4 regions of the Arthrobacter sp. 01T428 genome follow, and region 1 is predicted to be linked to each of the others. Evidence: riboswitches for the same ligand, from Rfam matches in the RefSeq annotation. Region 1 holds a riboswitch; each other region holds the start of a gene.
What was found. Region 1 has a riboswitch for thiamine pyrophosphate ahead of AC1DJB_RS18285 (ECF transporter S component). Riboswitches for the same ligand answer to the same signal wherever they lie in the genome.
Positions count from the first base shown of each region.

Region 2: another riboswitch for thiamine pyrophosphate. It lies ahead of AC1DJB_RS21180 (bifunctional hydroxymethylpyrimidine kinase/phosphomethylpyrimidine kinase); the one in region 1 lies ahead of AC1DJB_RS18285 (ECF transporter S component).
Region 3: another riboswitch for thiamine pyrophosphate. It lies ahead of thiO (glycine oxidase ThiO); the one in region 1 lies ahead of AC1DJB_RS18285 (ECF transporter S component).
Region 4: another riboswitch for thiamine pyrophosphate. It lies ahead of thiC (phosphomethylpyrimidine synthase ThiC); the one in region 1 lies ahead of AC1DJB_RS18285 (ECF transporter S component).

Region 1 covers NZ_JBFTPW010000019.1:63,356-70,574, reverse strand. Annotated here, with positions in the region: gene AC1DJB_RS18300 (UDP-N-acetylglucosamine 1-carboxyvinyltransferase) at 1-1,522, opposite strand, end outside; gene AC1DJB_RS18295 (energy-coupling factor transporter transmembrane component T family protein) at 1,732-2,538, opposite strand; gene AC1DJB_RS18290 (ABC transporter ATP-binding protein) at 2,535-4,163, opposite strand; gene AC1DJB_RS18285 (ECF transporter S component) at 4,163-4,792, opposite strand; TPP riboswitch at 4,867-5,003, opposite strand; gene AC1DJB_RS18280 (NUDIX hydrolase) at 5,220-5,948, shown strand; gene AC1DJB_RS18275 (DUF4235 domain-containing protein) at 6,000-6,260, shown strand; gene mnhG (monovalent cation/H(+) antiporter subunit G) at 6,257-6,724, opposite strand; gene AC1DJB_RS18265 (MrpF/PhaF family protein) at 6,714-6,992, opposite strand; gene AC1DJB_RS18260 (Na+/H+ antiporter subunit E) at 6,989-7,219, opposite strand, start outside.
Region 2 covers NZ_JBFTPW010000027.1:41,899-49,117, forward strand. Annotated here, with positions in the region: gene AC1DJB_RS21160 (DUF4233 domain-containing protein) at 1-4, shown strand, start outside; gene ndk (nucleoside-diphosphate kinase) at 58-477, shown strand; gene AC1DJB_RS21170 (vitamin K epoxide reductase family protein) at 555-1,238, opposite strand; gene AC1DJB_RS21175 (Rne/Rng family ribonuclease) at 1,708-4,851, shown strand; TPP riboswitch at 4,996-5,092, shown strand; gene AC1DJB_RS21180 (bifunctional hydroxymethylpyrimidine kinase/phosphomethylpyrimidine kinase) at 5,084-6,604, shown strand; gene rplU (50S ribosomal protein L21) at 7,025-7,219, shown strand, end outside.
Region 3 covers NZ_JBFTPW010000001.1:388,417-395,635, reverse strand. Annotated here, with positions in the region: gene AC1DJB_RS01915 (TetR/AcrR family transcriptional regulator) at 1-424, shown strand, start outside; gene AC1DJB_RS01910 (DUF3107 domain-containing protein) at 475-699, shown strand; gene AC1DJB_RS01905 (hypothetical protein) at 736-1,038, shown strand; gene AC1DJB_RS01900 (4a-hydroxytetrahydrobiopterin dehydratase) at 1,070-1,402, opposite strand; gene AC1DJB_RS01895 (thiazole synthase) at 1,465-2,271, opposite strand; gene thiS (sulfur carrier protein ThiS) at 2,275-2,511, opposite strand; gene thiO (glycine oxidase ThiO) at 2,508-3,812, opposite strand; TPP riboswitch at 3,804-3,923, opposite strand; gene thiE (thiamine phosphate synthase) at 3,950-4,639, shown strand; gene AC1DJB_RS01875 (RNB domain-containing ribonuclease) at 4,677-6,197, shown strand; gene AC1DJB_RS01870 (DEAD/DEAH box helicase) at 6,486-7,219, shown strand, end outside.
Region 4 covers NZ_JBFTPW010000001.1:730,308-737,526, reverse strand. Annotated here, with positions in the region: gene AC1DJB_RS03440 (VOC family protein) at 1-95, opposite strand, end outside; gene AC1DJB_RS03435 (amidohydrolase family protein) at 174-1,268, opposite strand; TPP riboswitch at 1,346-1,453, shown strand; gene thiC (phosphomethylpyrimidine synthase ThiC) at 1,449-3,278, shown strand; gene AC1DJB_RS03425 (alpha/beta hydrolase) at 3,279-4,028, opposite strand; gene ffh (signal recognition particle protein) at 4,132-5,697, opposite strand; gene AC1DJB_RS03415 (glucose-6-phosphate dehydrogenase) at 5,849-7,219, shown strand, end outside.

The sequences.
Region 1 (7,219 bases):
AGTCCTGGAAGTACTCGATCTTGGCGCCGATGGTGTTGAGTCGCTCGGCCAGGTCCTCGTATCCGCGCTCAATCACGTAGATGTTGCGCAACTCGGACGTGCCGCGGGCCGCCAGCATGGCCAACAACAGGCAAGCTGCGGGTCGGAGTGCCGGGGGGCATCCGACTTCCGCGCCACGCCACTTGGTGGGGCCATTGACGTAGATGCGGTGCGGATCGAGCAGTTGAACCTGGGCGCCGAGTTTGTTGAGTTCGGTCAGGTAGATGGCCCGGTTTTCGTAGACCCAGTCGTGGATCATGGTCTGGCCTTCGGCGTTGCCGGCGATGACCGCGAAGAACGGCAAGTTGTCGATGTTTAGACCCGGGAACGGCATCGGATGGATCTTGTCCTCCGGAGCGCGCAACCGTGATGGCTTGGTGGTGACATCCACCAAGCGCGTCCGTCCGTTGCGCGCAAAGTACTCGCCGGAGATGTCGAGCTGTTGGCCCATCTGCTCGAGCGTGGCAAGTTCAATCTCCATGAACTCGATGGGGACCCTGCAGATGGTGACTTCCGAGTTGGTCACGATGCCCGCGGTGATCAAGCTCATGGCTTCAATCGGGTCTTCGGACGGGAAGTACTCAATGTCGACGTCGATCGCCGGGCGCCCAGTGATCTTCAGGGTGGTTGTCCCGATGCCGTCGATGACCACGCCGAGCCCCTGCAGGTAGAAGCAAAGGTCCTGCACCATGTAATTGGGGCTGGCATTGCGGATCACCGTGGTACCGCTGCGGTGTGCGGCGGCCATGATGGCGTTCTCCGTTACGGTGTCACCGCGCTCCGTGAGCACGAAGGTGCGGTGCTCGCCGTCGGCCGGCGGCGCCTGCACGGAATAGAAGCCCGACTTGGCCTCCACCGAGAGTCCGAACTGCCGCAACGCCTGCATGTGCGGTTCCACGGTCCGGGTCCCGAGATCGCAACCGCCGGCGTAGGGCAGCTGGTACGAGGCAGCCTCATCGAGGAGCGGGCCGAGCAGCATGATGACGCTGCGGGTGCGGCGTGCGGCTTCCACGTCCATGGAGGCGAGGTCCAGCGTTTCCGGGCGGCGGATGCGCAGATCGTTGCCGTTCAGCCAGGTGCATTCGACGCCGATGGAGGTCAATACCTCGACAATCCGGTTGACTTCTTCGATCCGGGCGAGCCGTCGCAAGGTGGTGGTGCCGCGGTTGATGAGGCTCGCGCAAAGCAGTGCGACGCCGGCATTCTTACTGCTGTTGACGTCCACCGAGCCGGAGAGCGTACGTCCGCCCTCCACGCGCAGGTGGGTCATCTGCCTTTTGCCGACCTTGACGATGGTTCGCCCGAAGATCGACTCGAGGCGCTCGATCATGCGGAGGCTAAGGTTCTGCTTGCCTTGTTCCATGCGGGCAATGGCGCTTTGGCTGGTGCCCAGTTCCGAGGCGAGCTGTCCCTGTGTCCAGCCCTTTTCGCCGCGGGCGTCGCGAAGGAGGAGACCTACATGTTCGGCAGTCGGTTGCGTCATGATCAATAAATATCACAGATGGTCTAAGAATTGGAGATTCTGCGACGCAACCCGCTGATTCAGCCAAGCGCTAGTCGCCTCGTGCGATAAGTAAGTCGCAACGGCCGCCGTCGCGTGCCCGGGGCTGCCGGATGGCGGTCCGCCCGCAAATACCCAACTGAGTCGCAGTTGTTGTCGTTTTGGGACGTCTAAACGACAACAACTGCGAGTCAGTTGGGCTGCTTCAGCCAGACGAAGTGCCAGGTCCCTGCCCATTGGGCCGCGAGCACGGCCGCGGCAGCGATGACCAGCCCGCCGCCCAGAACCCAGACGTCCAGGCGGCTGTAGGTGGATTCGCGCGCCCAGGTCCGCCGTCCGCCGCCGAAGCCGCGCGCCTCCATGGTCACCGCCAAGCGGGACGCCCGTCGGATCGCTTGGACCAGCAGACCAAAGCTTTGGCCAAGCATGGCCTTGAACCGTTGCGGCGGACTTCCGTGCGAGCCGACACCCCGCGCGCGCCGTGCCATGCCGATGGTCTGCCACTCCTCCGCCATGAGTCCCACGAGCCGCAGGGCCGCCAGGGTACCCAAGACAAAACGGTGCGGCAGTTTCGCCTTTTGCGCCAGGGCATCGGCGAGATCGGTGGGATCGGTGCAACTCATCAGGAGAATGGCAGGCAGCGCTATGGCAAGACCCCGCAGCATGAAGCCGAGTCCAAGCTGAAGCGAGCCTTCGCTAATGGACCAGATTCCGACGTCGAGCAGTATCCTTCCGCTGTCCGCCGACAGGATCGCGGTGCTCCAACCTCCGAGCGCGGCCGCGATAATCAAGGGCCAGCCGCGCTGCCAGAGCAAGCGCACGGTGAGCCCCGCGAGGGGGAACAACGCCAATTCGCCGAGGAGCGCGGTCGAGGCTGACACCAAGTCGATGGACAACGCCAACACCAGGGTGATCAGGAAGACCGACACGAACTTGGCCAGCGGATTGGCGCGTGTCAGGAGGGCGTTGTTGCCGCGCAGGGTCAGGGCGTCCCTCATGCCGCACCTGCTTCCTGCCGGGCGCCGCCTTGGAATGCAGGCTCGAGCCGCATCTCGGCGCCGCCCAGGACGGAGCTGAATTCCTGGTCGTGGGTCACGGAAACCACGGAGGTGCCGGCGTCGAGCAGTTCGGACAGGAACGACGCAAGCTCAGCCCACGTGTTCGCGTCCTGGCCGAAAGTGGGTTCGTCCAGCACCAGGACGCGGGGGTGCGCGGCGAGCACCGTCGCCACGGATAGCCGCCGTTTTTCGCCCCCGGAGAGCGTGTACGGATTGGCGTCCACGAGATGCCCCAAGCGCAGCCGTTCCAGCAACTCGTCCACCCGTTCCTCGCCATGGCCAAGATGCTTGGGGCCGAACATGAGCTCATCGAGGACGCGGCCGGTGACGAACTGGTGCTCGGGCTCTTGGAACACAGTCCCGATGCGGGAGATCAGCTGCTGGGCCTTCCACTTGAACGGGTCGGGGCCCGCGCCGTCGCTGAGCCCGACGGCGGCAGTCACCGCCCCGGATATCGGCGCCAACAGCCCCGCGAGGGTCAAAGCGAAGGTCGATTTTCCGGCGCCATTGGGACCGGTGATGGTCAGTGCCCGCCCGGCAAACACTTCGGCGTCGAGTCCGGACTGCACAGGACGCGGGGCGATCGTTTTGAACCCCCGGCGCCGTGTCCGTTCGCGGGACACCGCAAGCTCCTGGGTGGCGAGCAGCAACTCGCCCCCATTCCGGGAGCTCCCCGCCCCGGAGTCGGCCGCCGGTCCGGCGCCTGTTCCCGAACGTGGGCGGGTGGCCGGCACGTAACCAGGCACCCAGACGCCCGCAGCAGTGAGCATGTCCCTTGCTTGCGCCAGAACCGTGTTCGGGTCACCGTCCAGAAGCACCGCCGGCGTCGAACCTCCCGAGGAGGAACTGCCCGGCTGAAGCACCACAATCCGGTCCACGAGGTCTTTCCAGACCGATACCCGGTGTTCCACCACCACCAAGGTGGCGCCGGTCTTGTCCAGGCAGCGGCCCACGGCATCGCGCACTTCCAAGACGCCGGCCGGGTCAAGGTTGGCGGTCGGCTCGTCCAGGAGGATCAGGCCGGGACGCATCGCCAGTATGCCGGCGAGCGCAAGGCGCTGTTTCTGCCCGCCCGAGAGGGCCGACGTCGGGTGGTCGAGCGAAAAGTTGCCGCTGGCACTGCCACCGGCCCTCCGCAGCAGCCCGACGTCGTCGAGCGCTTCATGGACCCGCTTCCAAATCTCGTCCCGCGGCACGCAAAGGTTCTCGGCGCCGAACGCGACGTCGTCGCCCAGGCGGGAAAGCACCACCTGGGTTTCGGGGTCCTGTTGCATGAGTCCGGCACGGCCCCGCTGGGCCTTCGGGGAAACGCCGTCAACCAGCAACGAGCCGGTCTCGTCGGCGTCGTCGCCTTCCTCGCCCAGCACGCCCGCCAGGGCATGGAGGAACGTCGACTTGCCTGCGCCCGAGGGGCCAAGCAGCAGGACGCGCTCGCCAGGACGGATGTCCAGGTCCAGGGCGTGGATGGCCTGCGTGGTGCGGCCGGCGTGCCGCCAGCCCCAGCCCTGCGCGGAAATGGCGGCGGGTCGCACCACGGCAGAGGTGCCGGAGTCAGGACTGGGCATCAGGAAAAGACGGGCTCCGAGGCGGCCTTGCGTGACGCGAACGCGCTCAGGACACCGGTCCTGGCCAGGCCGCGGGTAGCGATCCAGGACAGGGCACCGGCAATGACGGCCCCGGAGATCGTGCAGAACACGATGTACGCGAGCTTGTCGACCGGTTCGTAGGCGATGTTCCAGCCCCACGGCAGGAAGGAGTCGTTCAGGCCGCAGAACAGGCCCGCACCGGCACCGGCCAGCAGGGACACCGGCAGGTTGAACTTCTTGTACATGAAGGCCAGGAAAATGAGTTCCGCACCGAGGCCCTGGAGCAGGCCCGAGATCAGCACCGTGGTGCCGTACTGGGAACCCATGATGAGCTCACTCGTGGCGGCCACTGTTTCGCAGAAAATTGCCGCACCGGGCTTGCGGACGATGAGCATGCCCAAGACTGCCGGAATCATCCAGCCGCCGGCGATCAGGCCGCTCAGGGGCGGGTAGCCGGCGGACATAGGTGTTGCAACCAAAGCCATCTGGTCCCATGCCCAGAAGATCACGCCACCGGCGATCGAGATGAGTGCCGCCACGACGATGTCCACGACGCGCCAGTTGTAACCAGGCTTGGTGAGGCCCGGCCTTGCAGAAATACCAGTCATTTTGTCCTCCTGAGGAACAGGAGGGGAAAGTGTTCCCGGTTGCCTGCGAGCGGCTTCCGCCGCGCCGGTCCGGACACTATGAGAACTCGACTCCCTTGCGCCGGTACTAGCCGGATCAGGTTCGAGGGTCTGCGGCTGTCCGCACTCTCAGCGCCCGTCCTCCGTGCCGCATTGCTGCGTGCCCGACGGCGGCGCTCCCCTGTCGTTATCAATCCACCCTTTTGGGCGTGGTTCAGTTTACACCTTGGCGGGGTTGCGGGCGCTGTGTTGGCGTCCGCGGAACGGTCACAAACACGCGGAGACGACGGATTCTGCTGGATCACTCGCCGGGTGAGCGCAGGCCGGCCCGGAATGGCGCGGGCGGCCGCAGAAACTGGGACAATGATCCAGCAGAATGTGACGCGGCAGAGCGGGCAAAGGAGCGGTCTTGGCAGGCAATGGCGAAGCGAACAGCACCACGGTGGCGGAACCGAGGCTCGCCGCAAGCGTGATCCTGGTCCGGGATGCCGCGGTTCCCGGGGGCTCTCAAGGTGCGGCGCAGGCTTTGGAGGTGTTCGTCCAGCACCGGGTTTCCACGATGGATTTCGCCGCGGGCATGGTGGTCTTCCCCGGGGGCCGGGTGGACCAGATGGACAGCTCCGGCTGGGACTTCGCGGACGACGTCGTCGAGCAGCACGCCGCCGCATGGCACCGGAGCAGCATCGCCGTCGAACCTGCCTCCGCCAGGTTCAACGCCGGCCGGGTGCTGGCGGCCGCGCAGCGTGAGGTGTTCGAAGAGGCCGGGCTGAAGCTTGACGCCGCCACCCTCCGCCCGTGGGCCAACTGGGTCACTCCGCAGGACCAGCCCAAGCGCTTCGACACGTACTTCTACCTTGCCTGCCCGGTTTCCGGTGCCGAGCCAAGGCACCAGACCACGGAAGCGTCGTCGTCCTTGTGGACACCCGTCCGCGGAATCCTGGACGCCGAAGTCGCCGGAACACTCAAGCTCATGCCGCCCACGCTTGCGCTGCTGGATGAGCTCGTCGCCCTCGGCACAGTGGAAGCGATACTGGCCGAGGACCGTGACATCGTGCCTGTCCGTCCAAAGCCCGGGGCCTTGGAGGAGTTCTTCCGGCAGAGGCGCCAAGCTCCATCCGTTGCTCCGGAACTGCCCTGAAGTGGGGTTAGGCTGGGGACGGTCCTGTTTCCACCCGCAAGGAGTCCCGGAATGAACCTCCTCATCAAACTGCTCGGCACCGGCGTGAGCATCGGCGCTGGCTTTGTCGGCACCAAGCTCGTCAATGCGCTGTGGGAAAAGTCCACCGGCAAGAAACCTCCCAAGGGTCACGATGATATGGAGGCAAGCCTGCGCTCTGCACTGACCTTCGCCCTGATTTCGGCGACTGTCAGCGCCGTCATCCAGGTTTTCGCAAGCCGCAGTACCCAGCGCGCCATCTCGCGTTTCTCGAAGACACAGGACATCGTCTAGGCTGACGGCCCGCCGTTGGCGCCTTGAGGGCCTGGGCTCCCGCCGTTCCCGGTGTGGGGAGTTGTCGGGTCGGCTTGGGCTTTCTCCGCTGCCCGTTGACCGGCGGCCCGCAGCACCACGGCCTCGAGTTCGTCGATGCTCAGCAACTCGGGGTGCAGGTGCTTGGTCCGGTAGCCTGCGCGGCCCACCATGTGTGCGGACACCGGCACCGTCAGCAGTTGGAAGATCCAAGCGACGGCCAGGATCGGCCACACCCACCATTCGCGCATCTGCAGCCCGATGGCTGCCAAGACGAGGAACAGCCCGAGCACTTGCGGCTTGGTAGCTGCGTGCATGCGGCTCATCAGGTCCGGGAAGCGCAGCAGGCCGATCGCCGCGCCCAATGACATCACCGCACCGACAATCAGCAGCACCGCGGTGACGGCATCGATGACGGCGTCCGCTCCGGTGGCGTCAGGAGTCATTGACCTGTCCTCTCCGGTCGGCCACGAAGCGCGCCACCGTCACCGATCCGATGAAACCGATCAGCGTCAGCGCGACGAGCAGCACGAGGTTGTTGAGGTGCCTGTTGACGGCCATGTCGATGGCCAATGCAGCACCCAGTATGGCGAGCAGCACGTCCGAGGCGAGCACCCGGTCCAGCAGGGACGGCCCGACGGCGATCCTGTAGATCGCGCCGGCGGCGGCGAGGCTAAGGACCACCGCCGTGACGATCAGCACGATGTCTTTCACGAGCGAGCTCCCCTCGTTGCAGGCCAGCCTTCGGCCTGGAGTGCGTCCATTTCCGCCTGGGTACCCATGATCCGGATCAGCGAGGCCTCCGTGTCCTGGACTTCCTTGCGCAGCTTGGCGGTGTCCACATCGTTGCGGACATTGAGCCCATGGATATAGAGCGTGGACGTCGAGCGGTCCACCTCCACCACCAAGGAACCCGGAATCAGCGAAATCACGTGCCCTGT
Region 2 (7,219 bases), on a different contig from region 1:
CTGAGCTAAACCCCGTAAACTGGCTGGGAAACCCACACATCCAACATTGGAGCAACCGTGAGCATTGAGCGCACCCTTGTACTGATCAAGCCCGACGGCGTCGCCCGCAACTTGAGCGGCAGCATCCTCGCCCGCATCGAGTCCAAGGGATACTCCTTGGTCGAATTGAAGAAGGTCAACGCAACCCGCGATCTCCTTGAGCAGCACTACGAAGAGCACCTGGGCAAGCCGTTCTACGAGCCGCTGGTCGAGTTCATGCTCAGCGGCCCGGTTGTCGCTGCCATCTTCGAGGGCCACCGCGTGATCGAAGGCTTCCGTTCCCTTGCTGGAACCACGGACCCGACGACGGCGGCGCCCGGCACCATCCGCGGTGACTTCGGCCGTGACTGGGGCCTGGCTGTGCAGCAGAACCTGGTGCACGGTTCCGATTCGGTGGATTCCGCCGAGCGCGAGATCAAGATCTGGTTCGGCGCGTAGTTTTCAGACACACCAAAAGCGGAAGGGGTCCATGTTCACGCGAACATGGGCCCCTTCCGCTGTTGACGGCTTGGTGCTTAGTAACCCGACGTGCCGATGAAGACGTTGATGAAGGCAAAGAAGATACTGGCGATCACGCCAACGTAGAGCAGCGCGGAAATGATCCAACCGGATTCGCTCAGGATCTTGGCCAGGCCTGCGGGCGCTGGAATGACTCCGTGCGCCACGTTCCTGATGGTCACGAAGACGAAGAGCGGGATCATGCAGGCCCACACCACCATGCAGAACGGGCACAGGATATGGATGACATACAGGGCCTGGGACCAGAGCCAGACGATGAAGATGAACCCCAGTGTGACGCCCGTCTGCAGTCCGATCCAATACCAGCGGGCGAACTTGGCCCCGGCAAAGATCGCCATGGCGGTGGTGATGATCACGGCGAAGGCGACAATCCCGATGAACATGTTGGGGAAACCGAAAACCGAACTCTGCGGTGTTTTCATGACGCTGCCACAGGACACCCACGGATTGAGGTCGCAGGCCGTTATGTGGTTGGGGTCCATGAGAACCTGCAGCTTTTCCAGCACGAGTGCGCCGGACGCAAGCCACGCGATCGCGCCGGTGGCGAGCAAGAGCCAGGCAAAGGGGCGGTCGCGGACCATGCGCGGCATGGCTGCGTCGTCGGTGTGCTTGCCGGTTCCCTCCTGCCTGAGGGAGCGGGCATCGTTATTGGCCAGGTTCGGGCTGGCGGGGCTCGGCATGGTTGGCTGTCCTTTTCTGGATGGCCCGGCGCAGGACCGGGGACTGCTCTTGGGAGGATTCTAGCCGCGGAGGCTGGAGGACGCGTCCAGCAAAGGCGGCGGCACGGAAGCTTTCAGGGCATGCTTCCTGCCGGGAGTGCGGGCGTGTGAGAGAATGAACATGGCCGGAAGCCGATCCACATGCGGAATCCGGTCCGGTATCTTGTTCCCAAGACCGCCAATCATTTGCAGGGCATGCCCAGGATCCAATGATCCCCGGCAGGGCCGCAGTGACCATGGACGGCACCTGGTTGTGGCATTAGAACAACGGGTTTGGAGCGAAGCCGGCTTTCCGTGGATGCCGCACCCCCATGCTGGTGCGAACCGGAAAGACTACTACTGACTTCTGTCAACGCCTGCGGGTTTTGACAATATTGCCCCTCTGGGCACCGGATGTGGCGGTTGCGCAAGGGCAGGAGTGTTGCCACATATGGATAATGAGCAAGTTGTAGCCGCCGCCGAAGATGCGGCGTCCACCGAGACCACCGAAGCACCCAAAAAGGTCACCCGCACCCGCCGCAAGGCTGCACCGAAGACGGTCGCCGCGGATGAAGCCCCCGACGCCGGAGCTGCCGCAACCGCCGCCGAGCCTGTCGCCGAAGCGAGCGACACGGAAACGCCCAAGGCTCCCGTCCGGCGCACCAGGGCTCGAAAGAAGGTCGAAACCTCCGAGCCGCTGCCGGGTTTCGCTGAAGAAGCGTCCACGGAAGGTGGCGAGGCACCGGAGGCTGCTGCCGCCGTCGTACCTGAAATAGCACCAGAGGCCGAAGCCGCCCCCGAAAAACCGGTCCGCCGGCGTCGTACGACGAGGGCAAAGAGCGCCGAGCCCGTTGCCGAAGAAGCCCCGGTTGAAACACCGGCTGCCGACGTTGCGTCGCCCGGGGAAACCACTGTGGAGCCGCCGGCCGCGGAGCCCGCGCCCGAGGAAACCACCGGGGAGCCGGCCGTCGACGCCGAAGCCGCAAGTCCGATCGCGTCGCTGTTCCTGGAACCTGCCTCCGTCACGTCCATGATCTTCCAGGCACCTGACTTGAGCGCCGTTGTCCGTCCGGCCGTCGTCGACGAGGAACCGCGGGCCGAAGCTGAGGAAGGTTCCGAGGAGAACGAACTGGACGAAGCCGGCAGCCGCCGTCGGCGTCGCAGCCGTGGCCGTCGCGGACGCCGGGGCACCGAGCGTGATGACGCGGGAGAAGAAACCTCTGCGGAATCCGAGGACGAGGCAGAAGCCGGTACCGAGGAGGCCCTCGAAGAAGGCGTGACCTCCCGCCGTCGCCGGCGCCGTCGTCGCGGCGATCAGGACCTGGAACTGACGGGCGGCGGAGACGACGATCCCCCCAACACGGTGACCCGCGTCCGCGCTCCCCGCGCGCACGTTGAGTCCACCAGCGGCTCCGACCGAGTCACGAGCGTCAAGGGCTCCACCCGCCTTGAAGCAAAGAAGCAGCGCCGCCGCGAATCCCGCGAGACCGGCCGCCGCCGCCAGGTCATCACCGAAGCCGAATTCCTGGCCCGCCGTGAGTCCGTCGACCGCCAGATGATCGTTCGCCAGCGCGACGACAGGATCCAGATCGGTGTCCTCGAAGACGGCGTGCTCGCGGAGCACTTCGTGTCCAAGACACAGCAGGATTCCCTCATCGGCAACGTCTACCTGGGCAAGGTCCAGAACGTGCTGCCGTCGATGGAAGCCGCGTTCGTAGACATCGGACGCGGCCGCAACGCCGTACTGTACGCCGGTGAAGTCAACTGGGATGCCGTCACCCTGGAAGGCAAACCGCGCCGCATCGAGAACGCCCTGAAGTCAGGCGACTCCGTGCTGGTCCAGGTCACCAAGGACCCGGTGGGCCACAAGGGCGCACGCCTGACGAGCCAGATTTCACTTCCCGGCCGCTACCTTGTGTACGTACCGGGCGGGTCAATGACGGGAATTTCCCGCAAGCTGCCCGACGTCGAGCGCAACCGCCTGAAGAAAATCCTCAAGGACCGCCTCCCGGAGAACGCGGGCGTTATTGTCCGTACCGCCGCCGAGGGTGCTTCCGAGGAAGAGCTGACACACGATATCAACCGCTTGCGGGCCCAGTGGGAAGGCATCGAAAGCCAGTCCACGTCCACCAAGATCCTGGCTCCGGAACTGCTGTACGGCGAACCGGACCTCACCATCAAGGTTGTCCGTGACGTCTTCAACGAGGACTTCTCCAAGCTCATCGTCTCCGGCGATGAAGCCTGGGACACCATCGAGGCCTACGTCACGTACGTGGCGCCGGACCTGGTGGGACGCCTCGAGAAGTGGACCTCGGATCAGGACATTTTCTCGGCATGGCGCGTGGACGAACAGATCCACAAGGCCTTGGAGCGCAAGGTCTTCCTGCCCTCCGGTGGTTCGCTCGTGATCGACCGCACGGAGGCCATGACGGTTGTCGACGTCAACACCGGGAAGTTCACCGGCAGCGGCGGCAACCTCGAGGAGACCGTCACCAAGAACAACCTTGAGGCTGCCGAGGAAGTGGTCCGCCAGCTCCGCTTGCGCGACATCGGTGGAATCATCGTCATCGACTTCATCGACATGGTCCTGGAATCCAACCGCGATCTCGTGTTGCGCCGCCTGGTCGAGTGCCTCGGCCGGGACCGTACAAAGCACCAGGTCGCCGAGGTGACCTCGCTTGGATTGGTCCAGATGACCCGCAAGCGCATGGGCACCGGCCTGCTGGAGGTCTTCGGCGAGCAGTGCGAGACGTGCGCAGGGCGCGGAATCGTCACGCACGACGAGCCCGTGGAGCACCGTCGGGCCAACGTGGTGGCAGCTGAACACCACCACCCGCGCACGGAGTCACAGCCAGCCGTCCGCCCCGAGCAGCGCAAGCGTCGCCGCGGCCGCGGCACGGGGCCGGGGACCACTGAACTGCCCGTCACCCCTTCGGTGCCGGTCCACACTGTGGAATCCACCGACCCGAACCGTCAGGCAGCCACCCGCGCAGCCCTTGCCACCATCGCGGCTGCAGCCCACGCTGCCCACCTGCACGACGACGAGCTCCACCACGCGGCGGAATTGCTCGCCGACGGGCACGCAGCGGAAGTAACCCCGGTCCAGGCACCAGCGGCCCCGGTCCAGGCTCCGGCCGCTGCTTCGAGTGGCGAGGAACGTTCGAAGCCTGTGCTGCGATTCGGCGGCGAGGAAGTTGCGTTGCCTTTCGTCCACCACGAAGAGGAGCCTGCAAGTGGCACACCTGCCATGAGCCTGGACCTATTGGCACAGGCATTCGCAGGGCTCGGAGAAGCTCCGGACACCGCCACGACGTCAACGTCAGCCAAAGAAACCCCCGCAGGGGCCCCCGCAGCCGTTGCAAGCGGTGAATCCCCGGACTCGGGTTCGCGTGGACGCCGAGGCCGACGCAACCGTAGCGCCAGCCGGGCCCAGGGTGCCGCCAACGCCACCAACGTGGAGCACCACGAGGTTGCCGCGGCTGCTTCCGGTGGGGCCGCGCACGAGGCCAAGGCAGCAGACGCCGCCCCGACGAAGCCGACGGCGGCAGCGGAACCGATCATCCTCGGCGTCGGTGTGCCGAAGTCCGAACTCTGAACGCAGTACCGTGCCTAAGCCCCGGCCGTTTCCGCTCCTGTGGAAACCGCCGGGGTTTCGGCGTTGTGGGCCAATCCGCCGACCCTGGCAGTCCGGTTGCAATGGGCGATTTCAGCGGGCGAGGCGTGATCAGGGTTAAGCTAGGGGACTGACACGGGGTGCCGCGCACCGAGCCGGCTGAGACCAGACCCGTTGAACCTGTCCGGTTAGCACCGGCGAAGGGATGTCTCGCATGACTGTTTCGGCGCAATCATCTGTCTACCCGCTCAAGGCCATCCAGCGCCCCATCCCCAGGGTCCTCAGCATCGCCGGCTCGGACCCCTCAGGTGGTGCTGGGATCCAGGCAGACCTGAAGAGCATTGCGGCCAATGGCGGCTACGGCATGGCCGTCATCACGGCGCTCACTGTACAAAACACACAGGGCGTCACTGGCGTCCATGTGCCTCCCGTGGAGTTCCTGCGCCAGCAATTGGACGCCATTAGCGACGACATCACGGTTGATGCCGTCAAGATCGGCATGCTCGGGGACGCGGCGGTCATCCACGAAGTCCGCCGCTGGCTCGGCGAGGCGCGCCCCGCCGTCGTCGTCCTGGATCCAGTGATGATCGCGACCAGTGGCGACAGGCTCCTCGCGGAGTCCGCTGAAACCGCACTGCGGGAACTGCTGCCCCTCGCAGACCTGGTGACCCCCAACCTTCCGGAATTGGCCATGCTGCTTGGCGAGCCTGTTGCCACTGATTGGGCATCGGCGTTGGAGCAAGGCAAGCGCCTGGCCGCTAGCTGCGGAAACACCGTCCTGGTGAAGGGGGGCCATCTGCAGGGAGCCGGCTGCCCCGATGCCCTGGTCAATACCGGGGGAGTCCTGAGCCAGGACGTGGTGGAATTCGCCGGCCAACGGGTGGAGACCCGCAATAGCCATGGGACGGGATGTTCCCTGTCGTCGGCGATGGCGACGGCCAAGGCGCGGCTCGGCGATTGGGAGTCTGCTTTGCGTGTCGTCAAGCCCTGGCTCCAGGAGGCGCTGACCCGGTCCGAGGTGCTGGAAGTAGGGAAGGGCAACGGGCCGATCCATCATTTCCACGCGCTCCAGCAGGCCCTTCAACCGGGGGACTTCGCCGTCCGGATGTGGGACGCCGCCCAAACGGAACTGGCAGCCATTTATGGCTTGGACTTCATCCAGCACTTGCAATCCGGTGGTCTCAGCGAAGCGCAGTTCAGCTACTACCTGTCCCAGGATGCCATCTATCTCAACGGCTATTCCAGGGTCCTGGCACGGGCAAGCGCCCTCGCTCCGAGTGAAACCGAACAGCTGTTCTGGGCCCGCGGCTCGCAGATGTGCCTTGAAGTCGAATCCGAGCTGCACCGGAATTGGCTCAGTGGACGCCAGGTGAGCGGAGAGCTGGGCCCGGTCACCAAGGCCTACGTGGACCACTTGCTGGCGGCATCGGCGTCGGGAAGCTATGCGGTGCTGGTTGCTGCCGTGTTGCCTTGCTACTGGTTGTACGCCGAGGTGGGACAGCGGCTCCACCATGGGTTTGTCGAGGCCGGAGTATCGGACGAGCACCCCTATGCGGATTGGCTGCGCACCTACGCGGAAGAGGCGTTCGCGGAGGCCACCCGCAAGGCGATCGACATCACGGATGCCGCCGCGCAGGTTGCGTCGCCCGCGGAGTGCACAGCGATGATGGAGGCGTTTGCCCAATCCTGCCGCTATGAAACGGCGTTCTTCGATGCTCCAAGGTTGCACGGCTGAGCCGGTCTTCCGGGGAGGAGGCACCGGAACGCGGCTTGCCCCCGCAGGCGTTGCAGCGTGTCGGCGTGAGGATCCGAGCTTTTCGCGGCCGGCAGGGTAAGGTGGACGGGCACGGTACCGGATGGCGGCATAGCCAGTCTGTGGCAGCCATCACGTGGCAGCCTCCGGACCTGGCCTCATTTGCAGCCGAAGGCGAAACTAGCGTAATCTAGATCTTCGGTGCTTACGCCAACACTTGGGTTATGCCCCTAGAAACCGTTCATTTGGAACTGACCTTTCATTTAGAACTATTCGAGGGATGACTCATGGATTCCGTACCGGAGTCCACGGCGTTGAGGCACAGCGTGAACCAGGCCCGTTTTTGGATCGGGGTTCCGCACGCAAATTTAGTAATAAACGTCGAGAGAAGTGAGTGCCCAAGTGGTGTACGCGATTGTCCGCGCAGGCGGCCGCCAAGAAAAGGTTTCCGTTGGAGACTACGTAACCCTGAACCGCGTCCCCGGTGGAGCCGGCAGCACCCTTGAGCTGCCCGCACTGCTCCTGGTGGACGGTGACAAGGTCACCTCCGCAGCTGCGGATCTGGCCAAGGTCAAGGTTACGGCTGAGATCCTCGAA
Region 3 (7,219 bases), on a different contig from region 1:
CATGGCCCTCCTCGACAGCCACCTGGCCACGCTCACGGACCAGATGCTCACGGCGCTGAATTCGACGTCGGACAACAAGGAGCGCGTCCAGGCCGTCATGCGCGCCTACTACCGTTTCATCGCGGGCGATGACCAAGCCCACCGGCTCGTCTTCGAATCCGATCTCATCAATGACCCGGACGTCAGCTCCCGGCTGGAGACTTTCAACCGCACCTTCGCCGACGCCGTCGCCAAGGTCATCGCCGAAGACACCAAGCTGCCCCCGCTGGAGGCCCAGCTGCTGGGCCGGGGCCTGGCGGGAATGGCGCAGGTCAGCGCGCGGTATTGGCTCGAAACCGACGGCGATTTGGACCTCGATGTCGCCAGCGACCTGATCTACCGTTTAGCTTGGCGCGGAATCAGTCGCTTCCCGAAAGAGTCCTAGACTACAAATAGAGGACTGAGTATTTTTTTGATTGGCTGGGAGGCCCCGCTGTGGAAGTAAAGATCGGCATTCAGAATGTTGGCCGTGAGATCGCGCTTGAGTCCGCTCTCGACGCCGAGGCTGTTGCCAAGATCGTGAGCGAGGCCATTGCCAACGGCACGGACCTGCGCCTGACCGACGAAAAGGGCCGCCAGGTCATCGTTCCCGGCAATGTCCTCGGATACGTGGAGATCGGCGCCGAGGAAGTACGCCGGGTCGGCTTCGGCGCCCTCTAAGCAACAGGCAAGAACACCAGCGAGCCAGGAGTCCGCATGCTCTCACTTGTCATCGTGGCGCTAGCCACCATCGCTTCAGGCTTCATTGTCTGGGGAACTGACAAACACCGTGGAACGTACGGAATCACCCTGCCCGCCGGCGTTTCGGTCGCCGTCGCCATGCTGAGTTGGGTGATCTTCATCCAACTTGGCTTTGGCTACCAGCCTGGCGTGACGTGGATCCCGTGGGTCCTGCCCATCATTCTGGGGACCGTGGCGGCCGCCGTGGCGTCCTACTTCCTGGGCCGCCATCGGAAGCGGCACGACACCGCCCAGCTGACCGCGGCGCTGAGGCTCTAACCAGCGCTGCGGCTCTATCTGCAGATCCGGCTCATGGCGTGGCTTCCGGTTTGGCAACTGCCCCGGCTTCCGCGGCCGCTTCGCTGACGCTCTTAGCCGCCCGGACGTCGCGCTGCGTTACCTCGCTCCCGGCATCGTGGGACGTGTAGAGGATGAACACCCGGTTGTAGCGCCAGTCCAGGTCCGGGTGGTGGTTCTGCTGTTCGGCAATGCGCCCGACGGCGGCAATCAACTCGAGTGCGGCAGCCGACGTCGGGCACTTGTAGGCGGTGACGAGGGCGCCCTGGCGATACCGCCAGTCCGGCAGCTCCGCCAGGGCGTCGTCAATAGTGGACCTGGAAAGAATGTCGTCCTTGCCGGCCATTCGGGGCTCCTTCACAGACGCGGAATCTTCGCAGGAATCCCCGGAGCGGCCAGCGTCGGCCGCTAGAGGAACTCGGCCCGGCCTTCCATGGCCGAGGAGGCCAGGGCGTGTTCCCTGCGCGGGATGCGGCCCGCCTGCTTCGCCAGCCTACCGGCGATGACCGCGTGTTTGAAGGCCTCGCCCATCTGCACCGGATTCTGCGCGCGGGTCACCGCGGTGGCCAGCAGCACGGCGTCGCAGCCGAGCTCCATGGCCAGTGCGGCGTCGGACGCGGTGCCGATGCCGGCGTCGAGCACTACCGGCACCGAAGCGCGGGACACAATCAGCTCGATGTTGTGGGGATTCAGGATGCCCAGGCCGGTGCCGATAGGCGCGCCCAACGGCATCACCGCAGTTGCCCCGAGGTTCTCCAGGCGAAGCGCAAGTACGGGGTCGTCGTTGGTGTAGGCGAAGACCTTGAAGCCGCGGTCCACCAGCTTCTCCGTCGCATCCACCAACTCCACGGCGTCAGGCAGCAGCGTCTGTTCGTCGGCGATGACCTCGAGCTTCACCCAATCCGTTTCCAATGCCTCCCGGGCTAGCTCGGCTGTCATGACGGCATCCTTGGCGGTAAAACAGCCGGCGGTGTTGGGCAGGACACGGATGCCGTGGTCTACGAGCAATTGGAACAGCGAACCGGTTTCCGTCGGTGAGTACCGCCGCATGGCGACGGTAGTGAGTTCGGTGCCGGAAGCCAGCAAGGCTGCCCCGAGGCCGTCTAGGCTCGGAGCTCCGCCGGTTCCCATGATAAGGCGCGAGCCGAACTCAACACCGTCGATCACCAGGGCATCGGTTCGGGTGCCTGCTTCGTGAGTGCTTGCTGTGGTCATGGTTCAGCCTCCCTGTACTGCGGTAACGATTTCGAGTTCGTCGCCGTCTGCGAGCGCGGTGGCAGCCCACTGGCTGCGCGGCACCACTTCGGAATTGCGTGCGACGGCGACGCCGATCTTGCGTCCGTCGGCCGCTTGGCCGCTGGAATCCACAACGCGTCCGGTGATGTGGCTGACGAGGGTGGTGACGGAAGCGTCGTCGCTCAGCGTGTGGTCTGCGCCGTTCAATTTGATGTTCATGCGTGGTCCTTCAGAAGGGGATTTAAGGTATCGGCCGATGGGCCGTCTGCGGAAGCCCTTGCTGTTGAGAGCGGGCGGGAGAAGCGGTCCGGGCGGAATTTGTTCCACCGGGGATCGGCGGTGCCATCCATGAGTCCAACGCAGATTTTTGCCGCTGCCGGAGTGAGGAGCACGCCATGGCGGAAGAAGCCGCTGGCCACGATGAGGCCGGGCACGGTTCCTTCCCGACCTTCGACGCGGCCCAGCAGCGGTGCGTTGTCCGGGGTGCCCGGACGGGCCCGGGCAGTTGCTTCAAGGAGTTCCAGCTCGGCAACGGCCGGAACCAATACCTGGGCGTCGCGGAGCAATTGGTAGACGCCGCCGGCTGACACCGGGTTGGCCGATCCCCCGGACGACGACAATCCGTCCTCACGTTGCGTCGCGCCGATCACCACGGTCCCGTCATCGCGGGGAACGATGTAGACGGGCACTCCGCGCACCATTCCCCGGACCGTGGCGGTGACCAGCGGTTGCAGGTGGTCCGGGACGCGCAGCCGCAGTATGTCGCCGTAGACGGGACGCAACGGGAGCGACAATCCATCCGGCAGTCCTTTCACGCGGGCGGCATCGAGTCCGTTGGCTACCACCGTTTCCGTGGCAAGCACTTCGATGCCTGAGCCGAGCACGGCCCCGACGGCGCGCCCGTCCTCCCACAGGAGGCCCGCCGCAGTGTCCCGGACCGCGAAACCGCCTTCGGCCCCCGGAATCCAGCTCGAATCGCCGGGCTGGTGCTCCGCCAGCGCGCCTAGAATCGCGGCCGAAAGCCGGCGAGGATCCACTTGGTGGTCGCCCGGGATGTCGAAGGCACAGGAAATCTGCGGGCTCAAGAGCGGCTCACGCTCCCGTGCTTCGCGCAACGGCACGGATTCCACCACCAGGCCATGGGCCAGCTGGACGTCCCGAAGATCGGCGAGCGCCCGGCGGTCCGCTGCGTCCGCACCGACGGCGAGGGTCGGCGTCGTCCGGTAACCCGTGCTGCGTCGGGTTCGTGAGCCGGTCACATTGTGTTCGAAGTCCGGCCACAACGCCGACGATTCGAGCATGAGCTCCAGGAGGTCCTCTTCCTGGTAGTGCAGTTCACTGACGGGTGCCAACATCCCCGCCGCCGCGAAAGTAGCGCCGATGGCCGGCGCGGGATCGATCAGGGCAACCGAGCGGCCCGACCTTCGGGCTTCCCACGCAATGCCCAGGCCAATGACGCCGCCCCCGATCACCGCCACGTCTGTGTGCAGGGGCCCGTGCTGGGTGTTTACTTCGTCCATGGAGTCCTTCCCTACGCCGGTACTAGCCGGATCAGGTCAAGCGGTCGGCGCTGAAGCCCTCTCAGCCGCGCGGCGATTGTGACTGCCGCCGCGGCTCCCGCGGTACCAGCCCAGTTTAGAGGAACTACTCTGTTTCCATGACCCAGCACGATGTCCACACCACCGCCCGCCTCTACCTCTGCACCGACGCCCGCAAGCAACAGGGTGATTTTGAGCAGTTTGTCGATGCCGCATTCGAGGGCGGCGTGGACATCATCCAGCTGCGCGACAAGACCATCGAAGCGGCAGAGGAACTGGAACTCCTGGAGATCCTGCAATCCGTGGCGCACCGTCACGGGCGCCTCTGGGCAGTCAACGACCGCGCCGACGTCGCTTCCCTGTCGGGCGCGCCGGTATTCCACATCGGCCAAAAGGACATTCCGCTGCGCTCGGCCCGGAAGCTGCTCCACGACCCCACCATCATCGGCCTCTCCACGCACACGCCGGAGCAGATTGACGCAGCCATCGCCGCGTCGCCTGGCCGCAGCGGCTTGGACTACTTCTGCGTCGGGCCTGTGTGGGCCACGCCCACCAAGCCTGGACGCTCCGCCGTCGGGCTCGATCTGGTGAAGTACGCTGCCAATGCGGTGAAGCAGGCAGACGAAGAGACGGTCGGCGGCGTAGTGCTTCCTTGGTTTGCGATCGGCGGCATCGATCTCAGCAACGTGGAAGACGTAGTGAGGGCCGGCGCCAGCCGCATTGTTGTGGTCCGCGCCATCACCGAGGCCGAGGATCCGACGGCGGCAGCCCAGGCACTCCTGGCCGCACTGGACGCAGCGGCGGCCTAGCGAGACGCCGGGAGATTTTGGAGTTACCCTGACTTTCGTGTCACATCAGCGCATAGCCCCGAACGTCTCTGAAACGTCGAACCAGCTCGCGGAAGCACTGGCGGCGCTTCGGACCGAACTCGAGCTGCCCGCTGGTTATCCCGCTGAAGCACTGCGCGACGCGGAGGCCGCGGTTTCAGGACACAGGTTGCCGGCACAGGACCTCACGGGCGTTCCGTTCATCACGATCGACCCGGCCTCTTCCACGGATCTCGACCAGGCCCTCTTCATTGAGCGGTCCGGGAATGGTTACAGGGTTCTCTACGCCATCTCCGATGTGCCCTCCTTTGTGCCACCGGGAGGAGCGCTCGACGCCGAGACCCGCCACCGGGGACAGACGTACTATGCGCCGGACGGCCGCATACCGCTGCACCCCGAGATCATCAGCGAGCACGCCGGAAGCCTGCTGGCGGGCCAGGACTGCGGAGCGTTCGTGTGGGACTTCGAACTCGATGCCGAAGCAGAGTTCCGCACCGTCTCAGTTCGCCGGGCAAGCGTACGCAGCCGCGCCAAGCTCAACTACAAGGGCGTCCAGTCCGCGATCGATTCCGGGACAGCTGATCCCGTCCTGCAGTTGCTCAAGGAGGTCGGGCTCAAACGGGTGGAACTCGAACGCCGCCGCGGCGGAGCGAGCCTGAACATGCCTGAACAAGAAATCGTCCAACTGCCCGACGGCGGGGGGTACAGGATCGTCGCAGCTCCCTCGCTGCCCGTCGAGGACTGGAACGCCCAGATTTCGCTCATGACCGGGATGGCGGCGGCCCAGCTGATGCTCGACGGCAAGGTTGGAATCCTGCGCACCATGCCCGCTCCCGATGAGCGCTCGCTGCTCCATTTCAAACGGCAGGCCGGGGCGCTCGGCAAGCCTTGGACCGAGGGGACCAGCTACGGCGAGTACCTACGGACCCTCGACGGCAAAGACCCCCGGCAATTGGCCATTCTCCATTCCGCGGGGCTGCTTTTCCGGGGCGCCGGCTACACGCCTTTCGACGGCGAAGTACCGGGCAGCGTCATGCAGTCAGCCATCGGCGCACCATATGCCCACACCACTGCGCCGTTGCGCCGGCTGGTCGATCGTTTTGTCCTGGTCATCTGCGAAGCACTGAGCAACGGAACGGAGATCCCTGCATGGGCCCGGGATGCTTTGCCGAGCCTGCCGGAGATCATGGCGTCATCCGACCAGCTTGCCGCCAAAATGGAGCGCCTCGCCTTGGACACGGTGGAGGCCGCACTCCTGGTGAACCACGTCGGACAGGAATTCGACGCCGTGGTGATTTCCGGATCGAAGCCTGCCAAGAACAACGGAAACGGGAACGGGAACAGCACCAACGGCCACAACGGGAATGGGAATGGGAATGGGAACGGCAACTCCCACGGCCCCTCCGGCATCGTCCAGATCGCCGAGCCGGCGGTCACCGCTCGTTGCGATGGCGAAATGGAGTCCGGTACGAAGGTCCGCGTGAAACTGCTTGACGCGGACATTGCCACCCGCCAAATCACCTTCGAACTGCTCCAGTAGCGCAATCAGTTCACAGGACCGCGGCCGCGATCCGGGGTTTATTGCGCCCAGACGCTAGACTGTGTGAGTAGTAATGGATGCCCGGTCGTTGATTCAGTTAATTTTTTGACATCAACAAGCCCGCCCCTACGCGATCTTGAGATACACCAGCTGGTCCCCAGTGCCAGTATTTAGATAGCCCGCGATCGGCTTCCACTGGATTTGCTTGCGCCCGTCCGTGCTCCGGAACGGCCCTGCCACAACCGTTGAGCACGCAGCGCAGCCCAAATGAATAAGGAAAACTCCACTGTGAGTGAATTGCACACCCATGAAGTTCTGACAGACGGAACCGAAACGATCGAACCCGAGGAAACCATTTCCTCGGACGAAACACCCCACGAGATCGCAGAAAAGTCCTTCGCCGACTACAACGTCCGCGCCGACATCGTCGAGTCCCTCGCCGACGCCGGAATCACCCATCCCTTCCCCATCCAGGCCATGACCCTCCCGGTGGCCTTGGGCGGTCACGACATCATCGGCCAGGCCAAGACCGGTACCGGAAAGACCCTCGGCTTCGGCATTCCTGCGCTGCAGCGCGTCGTCGGACCGGGCGACGCCGGTCACGACAAGCTCGCTGTCCCGGGTGCACCCCAGGCTCTCGTGATTGTTCCGACCCGCGAACTCGCGGTCCAGGTGGCCAATGACCTCCAGACGGCATCCCGGAAGCGCAACGCCCGTATCGCCACCATCTATGGCGGCCGTGCTTACGAGCCCCAGATCGAAGCCCTGCAGAAGGGCGTCGAGGTTGTCGTCGGCACGCCCGGCCGTTTGATCGACCTCTACAAGCAGAAGCACCTGAACCTCAAGAACGTTCGCATGGTCATCCTCGACGAAGCGGACGAGATGCTTGACCTCGGCTTCCTTCCGGACGTCGAGACTTTGATTGCCGGCACTCCCGCCGTCCGCCAGACGCTTCTCTTCTCGGCCACCATGCCCGGACCGGTCATTGCCATGGCCCGCCGCTACATGACGCAGCCCACGCA
Region 4 (7,219 bases), on a different contig from region 1:
TAGTCGCCCATGAGCTTCATGTCCCCCACTTTGAGCATGACAGTGCCCATGGTGAGTTCGGCAGGAAGGAGATCCTGGCTGGATGTGATGGTCATGTGAAACTCCCGGCTTTTTGTGGCGCCGCCCTTCGGCAACCTCTATGTATCTAAATTACTTGAAGCTTCAATTTATTCCTAATGCCCGGCGCTTCCTGAAATGTGTCCCCTCAGAACGGTGCATCCGGGCTGCAGCACGATCTCTAGGGACGCTCGGGGATCCTTTGCGTAGAGCACGACGTCTGCGCTGGCGCCTTCGCTGATGCCGTCGGCACCCAACCACTCACGGGCGGACCAGCAGGCAGCATCGAGGGCGGCGGCCGCCGGAAGACCCGCCCGCTGGAGTTCCAGGATCTCCTCGCCGATCCGGCCGTGTTTGATGACGCTTCCGGCGTCGGTTCCGGCGTACACCCGCACTCCGGCGTCGAACGCCTCAAGGACCCGCTCATGCCTGCCCTCCCACAACGCGATCATGTGGGCGGCGTAGCGCGGAAATTTGGTTTCAGCCTGCTTCGCGATGTCCGGAAACGTCGCAATGTTGATGAGCGTGGGGACAATCGGCACATCCTGGTCCAGCAGCCGGGGAATGTGGTGGGGCAACAATCCGGTGGCGTGCTCGATGCAGTCGATCCCGGCGTCGAGCATGTCATCGATTGTCCCTTCGGCGAAGCAATGGGCGGTCACCCGCGCCCCCTCGTCGTGTGCGGCCGCGACGGCGTCCTTGACGACGGCGGCCGGAAAGGACGGGCCGAGATCCCCGGCGGAGCGGTCGATCCAGTCCCCCACGATCTTGACCCAGCCGTCTCCGGACCGCGCCTGCTTGCGGACTGCCTCCATCAGATCCTCCGGCTCCGCCTCTTCGGCCAGCCCGGGGATGTACCGCCGTTGCCTCGCGATGTGCCTGCCCGCGCGGATGATCCTCGGCATGTCCGCCCGGCGTTGCAGCCAGCGCGTGTCGCTTGCGGATCCGGCATCGCGGATCAAGAGGGTCCCGGCATTCCGGTCCGCAGTCGCCTGCAGGCGGGCAGTCTCCTCGTCGACAGCTCCGCCCTTGCCCAAGCCAACGTGGCAATGCGCGTCGACCAGGCCGGGAAGCACCCAACCGTCCAGGACGACGTCGGGCTTCGCAAGTGGCCGGACGAAGGTCAGCCGTCCGTCGACCGACCAGAGGCCGCGCCGTTCCTCCTCCGGCCCGGTGAGGACGGCGCCGCTGAATTCGATGATTTCCGCCATGATTCCACCCTAGTTCCCGGGAGCTTCGCCGGCGCGGTCACATCTGTCACAAGCGCTGGCAGCTGTGGTAGCTTCGTCTACGACCACACGGGGGCCCTTGCAAGGGCTGAGATCGGGCTGATGCAGCCTGCGACCGTTGAACCTGTCCGGGTAATGCCGGCGAAGGAAGTGAGTAATCCTTTGAGCACCAAAGAAACACAGCTGAGCCCTACCCAAAAGGGATCGGACCACGATGTGACCCACTCCCTCAAGTCGCATTCCCTCGCGTTCCTGGAGGATGCCGACACGGGAATCCGGGTTCCAGTGACGGAAATCGCCCTCGAACCGTCCCCCAACGGCGAGGCCAACGCCCCGTTCCAGGTGTACCGGACCGCCGGACCCGGGAGTGATCCCGTAGTGGGCCTCGAACCGTTCCGCAGCGAGTGGATCGAAGCCCGCGGCGACACTGAGGCCTACAGCGGCCGCGAACGGAACCTGCTCGACGACGGCAAGTCTGCCGTCCGCCGCGGCGCCGCCTCCGCGGAGTGGAAGGGGGCTCAGCCGGTGCCCCGCCGCGCCGTCGACGGCAAGACCGTGACACAGATGCATTACGCGAAACAGGGCATCGTCACGCCCGAAATGCAGTTCGTGGCACTTCGCGAAAACTGCGATGTGGAACTCGTCCGCAGCGAGGTCGCTGCCGGCCGGGCCATCATCCCCAACAACATCAACCACCCCGAATCCGAACCGATGATCATCGGCAAGGCGTTCCTGGTGAAGATCAACGCCAATATCGGCAACTCGGCCGTCACCAGCTCCATCGCCGAAGAGGTCGACAAGTTGCAGTGGGCAACGCAATGGGGCGCCGACACCGTCATGGACCTGTCCACGGGCGATGACATCCACACCACCCGCGAATGGATCATCCGTAACTCCCCCGTACCGATCGGCACCGTGCCCATCTACCAGGCCCTCGAGAAGGTCAACGGCGAAGCCAACAAGCTCACGTGGGAAATCTTCCGCGACACCGTCATTGAGCAGTGCGAGCAGGGCGTGGACTACATGACCATCCACGCCGGCGTGTTGCTGCGGTACGTGCCGCTCACCGCGAACCGCGTGACGGGCATCGTTTCCCGTGGCGGCTCCATCATGGCGGGCTGGTGCCTGGCCCACCACGAGGAAAACTTCCTCTACACCCACTTCGACGAGCTCTGCGAAATCTTCGCCAAGTACGACGTCGCGTTCTCGCTGGGTGATGGACTGCGCCCGGGCGCGACGGCGGACGCGAACGACGCCGCGCAGTTCGCCGAGCTGGACACCTTGGCCGAGCTGACGAAGCGCGCGTGGCAGTACGACGTGCAGGTCATGGTCGAAGGCCCCGGACACATCCCGTTCCACTTGGTGCGGGAGAACGTGGAGCGCCAGCAGGAGCTGTGTGACGGCGCGCCGTTCTACACGCTGGGCCCCCTTGTCACCGACGTCGCCCCGGGCTACGACCACATCACCTCCGCCATCGGCGCCACGGAGATCGCACGCTACGGAACCGCGATGCTCTGCTACGTCACTCCGAAGGAACATCTGGGCCTGCCCAACAAGGACGACGTCAAGACCGGCGTGATCACGTACAAAATCGCCGCCCACGCCGCTGACCTGGCCAAGGGACACCCCGGCGCCCACGAACGCGACGATGCGCTGTCCAAGGCCCGCTTCGAGTTCCGCTGGCGTGACCAGTTCGCGCTGTCGTTGGATCCGGTCACGGCCGAATCCTTCCACGACGAGACACTCCCGGCAGAACCGGCCAAGACGGCGCACTTCTGCTCCATGTGCGGACCAAAATTCTGCTCCATGCGCATTAGCCAGGACATCCGCGACGAATACGGCTCAGCCGATTCCCAAGCGGCCATCGCGGAAATGTATAGCGGCATGCGCGAAAAGAGCGAGGAGTTCCTGGCATCAGGGGGCAAGGTCTACTTGCCCGAGCTTGAGGTTCCCGCAGGAAAACGTGAGGCGGCGTCAGGAAACCTGAACTGATCAGGAAGCCTGGACTGATCCTGCGCGGCTGGCATCCGCGATGAAGGAGCGGATGATCCGGTCTCCTTCAACTGAGTCATGAGGCCGGTGTCCTCCAGCCGCAACGCGGTGGAGGGCGCCGGTTTCCTGCAAGTACCCGGCGATCTCTTCGTAGAGGGGTTCCCAACCACCGGTCAGCACAAGCGTGGGAACTCCCGGCACAATGTGCAGGGGCGCTTCCCACGGCGGAGCCTGGAGCCGCAGGCGTCGCGCGGTTCGCCGGGCCTCCGGGGTGCTGAGGACAGCCGCCTCGGAAGAAAACGCCCTGCGGACGAATTCGCGTTGGTAATCGTCATCGCTGAGTTCGTGCCGGATCCGGAACAACGGCTCCATGAGTGCCCGGTACGCCGCGGTGGCGGGTAATTCAGCTGTCAAGGAAAGACAAGCCGGTTCCACCAGCACGAGGGAGCGGACCAGGTCCGGCCGCTCCACCGCGGCCAACATGGCGGAAATCGCGCCTTGCGAGTGCGCGACCACATGGCCCCCACGCGCGGGGCCGGGGGCCGATGCGGCCTCCCGAGCTCCGAGGCACTCGAGGATAATCTCCACATCGGCTGCAACATCGGATTCCAAAGGCTCGGTCTGCGCATCAAAGCCGTGGCGTTTCAGGAACAGTGCATCGTACGCCAGCGCCATGCCATGCTGTTTCGGCCACGCCGCAGCGCCGAATGTGCCTGCTCCATGGACGAACACGACGCGCTGCTTTTGCATCCCCCCAGCCTATGGCACGGGGCTGACAACCCAACTCACTAGCAGTTGTTGTCGTTCTGAGGGGTCAAAACGACACCTACTGCTAGCCAGTTGGGTGGGATAGCTACTTACCGAGGAACTTGTCGAAGCCCTTGGGCAGGTTCAGCTGTGAGGGGTCGAAGTCGCCGGAAGGCTGGCCGAATGCCGCGCCGGTGCGGACGGCGTTCGCCCGCTTGTTCTCGGCGTCGCGCAGTTCCTGGGCAGCCTTGGCGGGGTTTCCGGAACGGGCCTTCTTCTTGGGCGCATTCTTGCTTGCCTTGCGGGACCCGCCACCGAGGCCGGGCATGCCAGGCATCCCGGGCATGCCGCCGCCCTGGGCCAGCTTCTTCATCATCTTCTGGGCCTGCGCAAAACGCTCCAGGAGGCCGTTGACCTCGGAGACGTGCACACCGGAACCACGGGCGATGCGGGCCCGACGGGAGCCGTTGATGATCTTCGGAGCCAGACGCTCGTGCGGGGTCATGGAGCGGACAATCGCCTCCACGCGATCGATTTCCCGCTCGTCGAACTGCTCCAGCTGCTGGCGGATGTTCTGCGCACCCGGCATCATCATGAGCATTTTCTTCATGGAGCCCATGTTGCGGATCTGCTGCATCTGGGCGAGGAAGTCGTCCAGGGTGAAGTCTTCCTGGTCGGCGAACTTCTTCGCCATCCGGGCCGCTTCATCCTTGTCCCAGTTCTTCTCGGCCTGTTCGATCAGGGTGAGAACGTCACCCATGTCGAGGATGCGGGAAGCCATGCGGTCCGGGTGGAACAGTTCGAAGTCGTCCAGGCCTTCGCCGGTGGATGCGAACATGACCGGCTTGCCGGTGACGGACGCGACCGAGAGCGCGGCACCACCGCGGGCGTCGCCGTCGAGCTTCGACAGCACGACGCCGGTGAAGTTGACGCCTTCGTCGAAGGCAACTGCCGTGTTGACGGCGTCCTGGCCGATCATGGAGTCGATGACGAACAGCACTTCGTTCGGGATGATCGCCTGGCGGATACGGCGCGCCTGGTCCATCATTTCGGCGTCGACGCCGAGGCGTCCCGCGGTGTCCACGATCACGACGTCGTGCAGCTTCTGCCGGGCTTCGTCGACGCCGGCGCGTGCGACGGCGACGGGGTCGCCGGTGGGAACATCCAGATCCGAGGTGGTGCCGGGGTGCGGAGCGAACACAGGTACGCCGGCCCGTTCGCCGACAATCTGGAGCTGCGTAACGGCGTTTGGACGCTGGAGGTCGGCGGCAACGAGCACAGGGCTGTGGCCTTGCGCCTTGAGCCATTTGGCAAGCTTGCCCGCGAGGGTGGTCTTACCCGCACCCTGCAAGCCGGCGAGCATGATGATGGTGGGCCCGGTCTTCGCCAAGCGGATACGGCGGGTCTCGCCGCCGAGGATCTCCTGGAGTTCCTCATTGACGATCTTGACGATCTGCTGGCTCGGGTTCAGTGCCGCGGAAACTTCGGCGCCCAAGGCGCGTTCACGGATGCGGCCGGTGAACTCGCGGACCACGGGCACGGCAACGTCGGCGTCCAAAAGGGCACGCCTGATCTCGCGGACGGTGGCGTCGACGTCGGCCTCAGTGAGGCGGCCCTTGCCACGGAGATTCTTGAAGGTTGCTGTCAACCGGTCAGAGAGTGAATTGAACACGCGCCGTGCACTTCTTTCAATGGTCTACGAATGGCGGCCGTTCCGACGCACCAATATCTTGACGATTCCTGCCCCAAACAAATCTGACTCAACTGAGGGACTCGACTATCTAGGGTACCAAGACGCGCCTGCAAGATGGCATGCTGGCACAGTGACCAGCAAAACAACAGTAAATACGTTGCTCATCCTAGGCGCCTCCGGAGATCTGACGGGCCGATTGCTGTTGCCGGGCCTCGCCAGGCTCGTGGCAAGCGGCCTCGCGGACGGCCTGAAGCTTGTCGGAGCGGGCTCCGACCCATGGACGCCCGAACAATGGGCCAAACGCGTGGGCGACGCCTTCGAGGAGGCAGCCAAGGGTGCAAGTGCCGCAGGCAAGAAAGCAATCGCGGCACTGGAGAAAAGTACCGAATACCATCAAGTGGATGTCACGGCGGACGGCCAGCTCGCGACGCTCCTGGCCGGGCTTGAAGCACCAATCGCCGTCTATTTCGCTTTGCCTCCACACATCAGCCAGAAGGCCTGCGAGGTCCTCACCGCCCAGCAGCTCCCTCCCGAAACTAGCCTGGTGATGGAGAAACCCTTCGGATCCAGCTCCGAATCCGCCCGTGAACTCAACAAGACCCTCGCCGCTTTGGTCCCGGAAGACCACATCCACCGCGTGGACCACTTCCTTGGCAAGGCCACCGTCTTCAACATCCTGGGCCTGCGCTTCGCCAACAGGTTCCTGGAGCCGGTGTGGAACCGGGACCACATCGAAAAAGTGGAGATCATCTTCGACGAAGACCTCGCACTCGAAGGGCGTGCCCGCTACTACGACGGAGCCGGCGCCCTCAAGGACATGATCCAGAGCCATTTGCTCCACATCATGGCATTGCTTGCCATCGATGCCCCCTCCACCATCGGCGAGCGCGATCTCCGCGACGCCATTTCAACGGTGCTGCGTGCGAGCAGCATCACCGCGCCCTACAAGAAGTCCACCCGACGGGCGCGCTACACCGCCGGCCGGATCGGCGACCGGGACGTGCCGGACTATGTCGCCGAAGCGGGCGTGGACCCTGCACGGGAAACGGAGACGCTAGCAGAAGTCGAAGTGGGAATCGATAACTGGCGCTGGAAAGGCGTCCCCTTCATCCTGCGCTCGGGAAAGGCTTTGGGTGCCGCGCGGAAAGAGGCGATCGTCACCTTCCGGCCCGTCCCGCACCTGCCGTCCGGATTCGAGGGTGTGGACTCCCCCAACCAGCTGCGCATCGGCTTCGGTCCTGACACCTTGCAGATCGACGTCGACGTCAACGGTCCCGGAAATATCTTTACTCTCGATCGAGTGACGCTCAACGCAGAACTGAATGCCTCCGATCTGCTGCCCTACGGAGAAGTGTTGGAAGGCGTCATTACCGGCGATCCGCTGCTCTCGGTGCGCGGCGACACCGCCGTCGACTGCTGGCGGATCATCGAGCCCGTGCTCAAGGCCTGGGCCAAGGATTCCGTGCCGCTCGAAAAGTACGACGCCGGCGGGCCGGGTCCC